Parashewanella spongiae: one gene and its partner. The protein of the gene in region 1 interacts with the protein of each later gene in a pairwise test. Links are inferred from orthologs where the notes say so. Each region holds a gene or a part of one and is shown on either strand. Other genes may lie near its edges.

What was found. Proteins that work in one complex are often made in the same cells at the same time.
Region 2: the proteins of tsaE (region 1) and rlmB interact in binary tests that used the Escherichia coli proteins (3 or more experiments, as listed by UniProt). The link is inferred for Parashewanella spongiae from one-to-one orthologs.

The regions. Positions count from the first base shown.
Region 1 is NZ_CP037952.1:4,494,171-4,499,451, reverse strand. The notes cover bases 2,519-5,271. They hold tsaE (tRNA (adenosine(37)-N6)-threonylcarbamoyltransferase complex ATPase subunit type 1 TsaE), read left to right. Parts: upstream 2,519-3,542; coding sequence 3,543-4,001; downstream 4,002-5,271. Other genes in these bases: E2I05_RS17870 (N-acetylmuramoyl-L-alanine amidase), read left to right, coding at 4,016-5,271; E2I05_RS17880 (MFS transporter), read left to right, coding at 2,519-3,419. Also shown: E2I05_RS17885 (ankyrin repeat domain-containing protein), read right to left, coding at 1-1,103; more of E2I05_RS17880, read left to right, coding at 1,890-2,518; more of E2I05_RS17870, read left to right, coding at 5,272-5,281. UniProt on the Escherichia coli protein: Required for the formation of a threonylcarbamoyl group on adenosine at position 37 (t(6)A37) in tRNAs that read codons beginning with adenine.
Region 2 is NZ_CP037952.1:5,054,541-5,059,841, reverse strand. The notes cover bases 1,684-4,456. They hold rlmB (23S rRNA (guanosine(2251)-2'-O)-methyltransferase RlmB), read left to right. Parts: upstream 1,684-2,589; coding sequence 2,590-3,324; downstream 3,325-4,456. Other genes in these bases: E2I05_RS20025 (hypothetical protein), read left to right, coding at 3,556-4,456; rnr (ribonuclease R), read left to right, coding at 1,684-2,580. Also shown: E2I05_RS20040 (tetratricopeptide repeat protein), read left to right, coding at 1-90; more of rnr, read left to right, coding at 124-1,683; more of E2I05_RS20025, read left to right, coding at 4,457-5,271. UniProt on the Escherichia coli protein: Specifically methylates the ribose of guanosine 2251 in 23S rRNA.

The DNA of each region.
Region 1 (5,281 bases):
TCTTGATACTGAGCTGGAACTTCTGATTTTATTAATGAAGTTAATGATTGCCTCCCCATTTGCTCGAATTCCAAGTCATCAAACTCTTTTCTGGTTCGTATTTGACTGATCATAAGTTTCGCTGTATTTAAGTGCTTGTTTAGCACCGCGAAGTGAACAGGAAGCAGGCTGTTTGATTCATGACTTGGATTGGCACCATTCTCAAGAAGAATAGACACAATTTCTTTGTATCCTAGGCTGGCGGCTAGGGCTAAAAAAGAACCAGACTTAGATGAGGGCTCATTAATATGCTTTGTTTTCGGGGCGATGGCTTTTACCACCTTTATGAGCTTTTTCTTGATTGCATGCCCTAAAGCAAGGCATTTTGAGCTGTTTTTTATATCAACATCACACCCTTGTTCAATAAAAAAGAGTGCCATTTCTTCGTGAGCACATAAAATTGCTCCGATTAACGGTGTGTTCCCGTGTCGGTTTTGGGCGTTTATGGGCGCGCCATGTGTGACTAACAGTTTAGATATTTCAGTTGAGCCAGTCATGACCGCTAAATGAAGGGCTGTTTGGGAAGACTGGATATTAAATACAGACTGATCTGGGTTTCCAAATAAAAACTCAGTCTCTGAAAATAACTTAAAACGCGTTTTCATTGGAAATGCGTACTTGTCTACTGGGTAAATAACCTCATTAGTGTGGAGGTTTAAATTGATACCATCTTCAAGAAATGATCGGACAGCTTCACATCGGCTTTGTAATATTTCGTTGTAAAAATTCCAATAGTTTTTACCATTAAGTCGATTTACAAAATATTTTATGGCTAATTTTTCATTCTCTGAATGAAAGTCTTCTACGATTATGCTTAACGGTTTAGCAACCCATTTTAAGTCGATACCTTTAGCACGTTGTTCACAAGAAACACAATATTTTCTTGAATTTGAAACTACTCCCTCTTTATTTACAAATTTGAAATGCACTACTGATTTTTGGGAGTGGCTGGCGGTTAACTTTGTTAGAGTTTTACTGTCAGCGCTAATCGAAATTAATTTTTCAGAGTAACAGAATAGGGTTATTGGTACTGACTCTGATGCAGGTGTTGAAGTAAGGGCCATGACTGTGCACCTCAAACTTGAATTTATCCAATTACTTATAAGTCTACAGTGTATATTTTGCAGGCACTAGTATTTATTCTTGCTAAGGTATTCTGTTTTTCATCCTAAACGTTCATGATAGGCATAGATGTCATATGCGTTTACTTTGGCTACTATTTTTCTATCACCCTACACCATGAAAATTGTATTCGCTGAGATTTGAAGATTATTTCCAACCTAAGCTAAAGGCGAAGTGATTTTTAGCTTTTATGCTTTCACTAACAGGCTTGGGAATAGGTGTTATCGGCTATTTTCACGGTAAATAAATCGGTTGGGAGCGTTCATATACGCAGAAAAAATTATTGATAGCAAGGCATGAATAGCAGCAAGTAGTGGTTACCGACATATAAAACTGTCGTTACTTCGTTTCTACTTGTAAAATTTATAACGCAGCGAGCGGTGATTTTGGCAAATATATGAATGTTCAGCACTCACCTAATGGATTAATTTGAGTTGTTTAATTCTGTATTTAACTTCATTAGATTAAAGTCAAATTGTGCGTTCAACCGATTTATTTAGGTTCATCATTGTTATTTATTTCCTTGTTTTTAAAGTGGTAATCGTTTTGGGTTTGTATTTTTTAACTTTGATTTTGACTATTCAGTTTTGGCCTTTTGCTACAAATTAGGTAAAGTATCCCCTTTGAAGAAATTCATTTACTGATAATAAATTAAGTATCTAATCATAATATGTGTGTTTTTAGTTGCTCAAAGCTGTGGATGATAAAAAATAACAAAGGAGCAGGATATGAGTAACCCCGAGTTGGGAAATGATCTGCGAGAAGTCAAACAGTTAGGCATGTGGGCTTCCATTGCCAGTTTAAGCTATGTTTTCTGGCTTGTCGGTGGTATGGAGCTCGTCGAACGTGTTTCATATTATGGTGTAAAAACAACCGCCTCTTTATATGCTCAAGCGCCTACCTCCGAAGGTGGTCTTGGGATTAGTTTAGGCGATTACGGTGTGATCATGTTTTGGTTTGCGATAACGCAAACTTTTGTTCCTGTGTTTACTGGTGGTATATCAGACCGAGTCGGTTACAAAGAAACCATTTTCGCTTCTACAGTCATTAAAATTGGCGCTTATTTGGTGATGGCGTTCTTCCCATCATTTTGGGGGTTCTTAATTGGTGCAATGCTTTTGGCGGGTGGTACAGGTATCTTTAAGCCGGGTATTCAAGGGACTATGGTACTGTCTACTAATCGTAATAATACCTCAATGGCGTGGGGTATTTTTTATCAAATCGTAAATGTTGGCGGTTTTATTGGCCCTATTGTAGCGGCTCATATGCGTCAGCTAGCTTGGGAAAATGTCTTCTATACTTGTGCAGCTATCATTTCAATTAACTTTGTTTTTCTGTTGGCTTATAAAGAGCCAGGTAAAGAAGCACGTTTAGCGCGTAAAGCACAAATTAAAAGCGGTGAAATTAAACAACAAGTATTGTGGAAAGACGCGTGGCAAGAATTAAAAAAGCCAATTGTAATCTACTACATGTTGGTGTTTTCTGGATTTTGGTTTTTGTTTAACTCACTTTTTGATGTACTTCCTATTCATATTTCTGAGTGGGTTGATACGAGTGTACTTGTGACGAGTTTGTTTGGCGGTGAAACTCCGAGTGTGTTCTGGCAAAAATTGCTGGCTATGGATTTTGAAGGGACTCGAATTTTGCCTGAAGGTATGATCAATATTAATGCCGCATTGATCATGACTACCTGCTTTTTAGTCGCGGCCTTAACCGCAAAATATCGTGTTACAAGTGCCATGCTTTCTGGTTGCATATTGAGTATTGTTGCTTTCTTGTTGATTGGAGCAACTAATGCGGCTTGGATTATGGCGTTGGCGATTGCGACTTTTTCTCTCGGTGAAATGATGATCAGCCCTAAAAAGGGAGAGTTCATGGGCAATATTGCCCCAGAGGGGAAAAAAGCCATGTATTTAGGGTTTGTTATGTTGCCTCAAGGGATCGGTTGGGGATTAGAAGGTTACTTTGGCCCAAAACTTTACGAATGGTATGCCTCAAAAGAAATTTTTTCTCGTGACCTACTTTTAGAGCGTGGGATGTCGCAAACTGATGTAACAGCGATTCCTCAGGGAGAAGCATTTACCACGTTAGTCAGTTATACAGGTGAAAGTGCTCAGTCATTAACCCAATATCTCTATGCGACACACAATGTTGGCATGGCGTGGTACATCATTGCAGCAATAGGCTCCATTTCAGCTGTAGGTATTTTTATCTATGGTAAGTGGCTATTAAATTTACAGCGTAGCCAAACGGTTTAGAGCGTACCTTAGTAGTTTTACAAAAATTATTGCAAAAAATAGTGATTAATCGCTGAAGTCATTGATGGTTTCAGCTTTTTTTTCGGTATAATTTATTTACGTGTATTCAGTAGTTATCAAATCATGCAAAAACACACATTCTCTTTAATCGATGAAGCTGCCACCGTTAAGTTAGGCTGTAAGATTGCTCAGTATCTTACTCCTCCTTTTACTATGTATCTTTCTGGTGAACTCGGGGCAGGAAAAACGACTTTTTCACGTGGATTAATTCAAGCACTAGGACATGTTGGTGCAGTAAAAAGCCCAACATATACCATTGTTGAACCCTACGAACTTGCCAATATGCAAGTGTTTCATTTTGACTTGTATAGATTGCTTGATCCAGAAGAATTGGAATACATGGGGATTCGAGACTATTTTTCAAAAGATAGCATTTGTATTATCGAGTGGCCAGATAGAGGTTATGGTTTACTTGCTGATGCCGATATAAATATTGAAATAAATTATGTTAATCATGGACGTGAACTTGTTATGCAAGCGAATTCTTGTCAAGGTAAGCAGTTGATAGAAAAAATAAAATAAGTAACTGAATCTTTATGAACCAAATGACACGATTATTGAGTATTGCTTTATTATTCTTACTGCCACTGCAAGTTATAGCGGCAAATACTTTAAAGGGTATTCGAGTATGGGCTGCACCTGAGTCTACTCGAATCGTGCTTGATTTGGGTACTAAAGTTAAATACAAGCACTTTACTTTATCGAAGCCTAATCGTTTGGTTGTTGATTTAGAAAACACGAAATTAAAAGTTGATTTAAAAAAGATAAAAAATAGCAGTAAATTGCTTAAAAGGATCAGACTCAGTAAATCGCCCAAAAAAAGCACTGCTCGCATCGTCTTAGATTTAAATCAAGCGGTTAAATCAAAATTGTTTTCATTGCCACCAACAGCCCCATATGGTCATCGGCTTGTTGTTGATATTGAGCCTTTAGCCAAATCAAAATCTCATATCGTGAAGCAGCCCACCCGTAAACTGCGTAATATCATTGTCGCTATTGATGCAGGACACGGTGGTGACGATCCCGGCTCTATTGGCCCTGCTGGCACTTTTGAAAAAAAAGTTGTTTTCGAAATTGCTAATCGATTAAAAAAATTAATTGATGCTACACCAGGCATGACGGCATACATGACTCGAAAAGGTGATTATTTTGTTAATATTAACCGCCGTAGCGAGTTAGCAAGGAAAAAGAAAGTCGATTTGTTAATATCGATTCACGCCGATGCTTTTACCTCGCCGCAACCCCGAGGTGCTTCAGTCTGGGTGTTATCTAAAGGCCGTGCGAAATCAGAAATGGGTCGTTGGTTAGAACAAAAAGAGCGCCACTCCGAACTGCTCGGTGGAGCTGGTGGTATTATCCAAGGTAATGATAGTGAACAATATCTTGCTATGACCTTAATTGATATGGTTTCGGATAAATCTATGGCTCTAAGCCATACCATTGCATCACAACTGGTTTCAGAAGTTGGGAAGGTTACCAAATTACATAAAAAACATCCTGAATCAGGCAATTTTGGCGTACTTAAATCGCCTGATATTCCATCGATATTGGTTGAGACAGGGTTCATTTCAAATCCAAGAGAAGAGAAACTGCTTCGTTCTAGTAGTCACCAAAAAAAATTAGCTAAAGCCCTGCATAAAGGGGTGTTGAAATACTTTAAACAACACGCACCAAGTGATACTTTGCTGGCTAATCAAAAGAATATGAAACATAAAGTGGTTCGTGGTGATTCGTTATCTAAAATTGCTAAGCGGTACCAAGTATCAGTAAGCAGCATTAAAAAAGTGAATAACCTTAAGTCC
Region 2 (5,301 bases), 560 kb from region 1 along the record:
CATACTAAGCAACAAGCCGAACATTTATTACAGCAATTGGCGACAAAAATGCCCGTCAGTGCTGTTAAACGTGCAGAAAGAGGCTATTGAAGACCTTTTCTGCCATAAAAAATTGGAACATGAATGACAATAGACCCTCATTTTGAGCGTGAACAAGATAAATACGAAAACCCTATCCCAAGTCGTGAGTACATTTTAGCGTACTTAACCAAGCAAACCTCACCGATGACACGTGAAAAAATTGCTACCGCGTTAGACATCACCGATGAAGAACAACTCGAAGGCCTTCGTCGTCGTTTACGTGCAATGGAGCGTGATGGACAGTTAGTGTATACCCGCGGTCACAGTTATGGTTTGCCAGAACGAATGGATTTAATTACCGGCACTGTGTTAGGTCATCGAGATGGTTTTGGCTGGTTTAAGCCAGATGAAGGTGGCGATGATTTGTACATCTCCGCCCGTGATATGCAAATGTACTTTCATGGCGATAAAGTGCTGGCACAAAAAGCGGGATCAGATAAACGTGGCCGCCGTGACGCGCGCATTGTGCGTTTAGTATCAGAGCGAAAAGCGCCGCTGGTTGGTCGCTATTACCTCGATGCAGGAATGGGATTTGTTGTCGCCGATGACAGACGCATCAGCCAAGAAATACTCATACCTAAAGAAGATAAAAATGGTGCGAGACATGGCGATGTAGTCGTGCTCGAACTGACACGCCGTCCTAGCCGTTATATTAAAGCCACTGCGAAAGTTGTTGAAGTACTTGGTCAGCAAATGGCACCGGGTATGGAAATTCAGATCGCGCTGCGTAATTATGATCTGCCTCATGAATGGTCAAGTGTGATTGAAAAAAAATTACGCCGCATTCCTGATGACGTGACTGAAGAGGAAAAGCAAAACCGCGTTGATTTACGCCATTTACCATTAGTGACCATCGATGGTGAAGACGCCAGAGACTTTGACGATGCCGTTTATGCGGAAACTAAAAAAAGTGGTGGCTGGCGCTTGTGGGTCGCGATTGCCGATGTCAGTCATTATGTACGCACCGATTCAGCGTTAGATAAAGAAGCACAATCACGTGGTACATCGGTATATTTCCCATCACAAGTGATCCCAATGCTGCCTGAAAAGCTGTCGAACGGGTTATGTTCATTAAAGCCTAAGGTGGATCGTTTATGTATGGTGACTGAAATGACCATTTCAGCCAATGGTAAGTTATCAGGTTACAAATTCTATCCTGCGGTAATGCATTCCCATGCGCGGTTCACTTATACCCAAGTGGCGGCCATGCTCGAAGGCGCACAAGGGCTGGATGAACACCAAGCTTTACTACCACATTTACAGTGCTTACAGAGCTTATATTTAACCTTAAATGAGCAACGTGCTGTTCGAGGTGCTATTGGTTTTGAGACCCTTGAAACCCAGTTTATTTTTAATGAACAACGTAAAATTGAACGCATCGAACCACGCAGCCGTAATCAAGCACACAAAATCATTGAAGAATGTATGATTTTGGCTAATGTAGCCGCCGCGAAGTTTGTTAAAAAGCATAAAGGTGAAGTGTTATATCGTGTGCATGATTCTCCGTCTGATCAAAAGCTGAGTAACTTTAAAGCCTTTTTAGCCGAACGGGGTTTGACCATGGACGGCGGTAATGAGCCTGATCCAATTGACTATCAGAATTTGATGTTGGAGATAGCAGACAGGCCAGATGCTGAGTTGATCCAAGTGATGTTGCTGCGTTCGATGCGCCAAGCGGTCTATACACCTGACAATAATGGTCACTTTGGTTTAGCCTTAGAGCAATACGCACACTTCACATCGCCCATTCGTCGTTATCCAGACTTGGTATTGCATCGTGTAATTAGGCACTTACTGGCTAAAGAACAAGGCGAAAATAAAGAAAAATGGACACGTGATGGCGGTTATCATTATCAACTCGAAGAGCTGGATGTATTAGCGGAAACCTGTTCGAATTATGAACGCCGCGCCGATGAAGCTACGCGCGATGTCAGTGACTGGCTTAAGTGCGAGTTCATGCAGGATCATGTTGGTGATACCTTCGATGGTGTGATTGCTTCCGTAACTAACTTTGGTTTTTTTGTACGCCTTAACAAGTTGTTTATTGATGGGTTAGTTCATGTATCGACCTTGGCGAGCGATTATTTCCAATTTGATCCGAGTCGACAGCGTTTGATCGGTGAAAGCTCGGGACAAGTTTATCAACTCGGTGATGCAGTCACGGTTAGTGTTGCAGGGGTGAACCTTGATGACAGACAAATTGATTTAGCCATTGTGGGTGATTCAAAATCGAGGCGTAAAAGCGGAGCGCGTAAACCATTAACCGCAAGAGAGCGGGTTAATATTGAAGGTGCTAAGCAGGCTAAGTCAAAAAAGGAATCATCAACAGGTTCTGATAAAGCTAAATACTCACGCAAAGCTAAGGCAACAGATCCGAAAAAGAAAGACTCGGTGAAAAAAACAGCTAAAAATAAAACCCAAACTAACAATACAAAATCAGGAACTGCGAAGAAATCTAAAAGCAGAACTCGCGTGAAAAAACGAACAGTTAAGAAGTAAGATATTACTATGAAAAAACAAGATATGATGTACGGCATTTATGCCGTTGAATCTTTATTAACTCAAGCACCAGAACGTGTACTCGATTTATGGTTGTTGCAAGGTCGGGAAGATGACCGCCTAAAAAAAATTGTTTCGTTAGCTAACAATACTGGCGTTACGGTGCAAAGAGCAGCAAAAAAGACACTTGAAGATAAAGCACAAAGTGGCCAGCACCAAGGTGTTGTGGCACGAGTTAAGCCTGCGAAAGCTCTGACAGAAAACGATCTTGATGTTCTGCTCAAAAAAACAGATAAACCATTTTTACTGATTTTAGATGGGGTAACGGATCCGCATAATTTAGGCGCTTGTTTACGTAATGCTGATGCAGCAGGTGTTCATGGGATCATTATTCCAAAAGATAATTCGGTTACAGTTACCTCAACAGTGAGTAAAGTGGCTTGCGGCGCTGCTGAAATTGTGCCTGTTTTTCAAGTGACAAATCTGGCGCGCACCATGCGTCACATCCAACAAGTTGGTGTTTGGATTATTGGTACGGCGGGCGAAGCCGACAGTGATTTATATCAAGCAGACTTAAAAGGCTCACTGGCTATTGCAATGGGCGCAGAAGGAAAAGGACTACGTCGCCTTACCCGTGAAGCCTGTGATAGTTTAGTCTCCATTCCCATGGCCGGGCAGGTATCAAGTTTGAACGTGTCGGTTGCAACAGGTGTGTGCTTGTTCGAAGCGGTAAGACAAAGATAACTTACGATTTGATTTTAAAAGATAAAAAGGTAGCTGATATAGCTGCCTTTTTGGTAGATGGGAGAGTTATACCAATTTATTTAGGCTTAATATCGCCGCCAACTGATTTTCTAGGTTGAATAATGAATTCTGCATTACTTTTTATTTAATTTAACCGTTATTTACTTAAATTCGCGCACAATGGGAGTACGTAATTTATCTTGTAGAGTATCTTAGGTGTGTACTGCAAACGTGAGTCACGTTGGACCGCTAATTGAATTTTCATCAATTGAAACTTGGCAGTCCTATGAGAAAAAGAGCCATGAGACCTCATTTCATTCTGACTTAATAAAAGCGATGAAAAATGAGTGCATGACTAACTTATGCCTGAGTGTTAATGATTGCTCTGCGCTTATCGAGGCTCTGCTTAGCCTTGAAGAAAATAGAGTTGAGTATGTGCTCGAATGCTGTGAGCGCAAGGATTGGAATGCGGTTGAATTCAAACAAGAAGAGATAGAAAATATTCTTATTGCTTTGTACGTTATGGGGAAAATCAGCAAGTCAATTTACCTTTTTACTACACAAATTGTTTTAACATTCAAACAATTTAATCAATCCGTTATGCCGTCTCAGTACGCCATTGCAACATCTAATGTTGAAGTATTAGATCTCAACCATCCTAGTAACATAGAACACAAAGAACGAGTTTTAGCTTCATCTAGAGGTCAAGCAAGTAAACCTAAATTGCATCAATTCTTGACTGAATATGCGACTGAAGAAGCTCAGGTTATTTGTTGTCAATTAACCGATAAAGAAGCACCATTTTTTATAAGAAATGACAATATGACTTCTCCAAGGGTAAAAAATAGACAACAAAAAACGCCTGAAGAAATAATAGTAAGAGAATCAAAAGAAGCAAGAGACTGTAGGCCAGGAAAACCGAGGCGGTGGGCGAATGTGTTAATTGTTGTAGAAAGTGGGCCGGTGGTATTTGATTTTTATACCAAGCGCTTGTATATCTTATCGGTTTTAACAGTAGAGCGATTGTGTGAGTTACATGGCCATCCTATTGCAATGATGCCAGTGCTAGGAGCTACATCGGCTGAAGATATGAAAGTGATGAGACTTCAGCAACAACACCCTGTATTAGTGTATAACGATCTCGTGGATAACAATCTCACTTGTCCTGATCGTATCTATTGTGATCAGTTATTTGGTTTGCTGCATGATTTGTATCACGCCCAATTACTTAGCACAATTCCAAAGCCTTATCGGAATATGTTTCTCGATCTCGATACCTACTGCTTGCAATTCTTTGGAGTGGCAGACAATAGCCGAGCGATTGAAGGCTTCTCCCTCCTCATAGAAAGTGAGAATCAAGTATTCAAAAATTATTATTATAAGCTGTGTGATCTACTACTCAAGTATTCTAAAGCAACGCCTGCGAGAACATGGTTGACTTTTGATGAGGCGAAAAAATATCTGGAATTGAAGCAATCAATGGAGAAAAAGAGGCCATTTCTTGATCAAGAGTTTACGTTTGACGAAAAACTTGATCCAAATTTCATGGCTGGGCGGTATACTTTTAATCGACTAGAACTTATCCCAATGAACGCCGTCAACTTTATGTTCGTCAATTATTTGCTTTTTCAAAGTTGCTGTCAGCATGCCATTGAAAACCAAGCGTTACCTTGTAATAGCTTGTTTGAATCCTCAATTGAAAAGTTTATCGCTCACTTTGGTTTTAGAAAGGGGGCTAAAATTATCTTCAGTGACTTAAAGTTTGCCATGTTATTCTGGCAACATACCGCCAAGATGATTCACGAATCCAATTGTGAAAGTGGACCAAATCATTTTTGTAAAATCGGCTATAAAGCAAAAATAAGAAGGCAAGTGCGGACTTCTGTTGATAAGGAAGCACTAAAGGATACTCAGGCTAAATTACAAAGAAGAGCGTCTTTTAGCTAAAAAGTGGTGTATTTAAAAACAGAATATCAT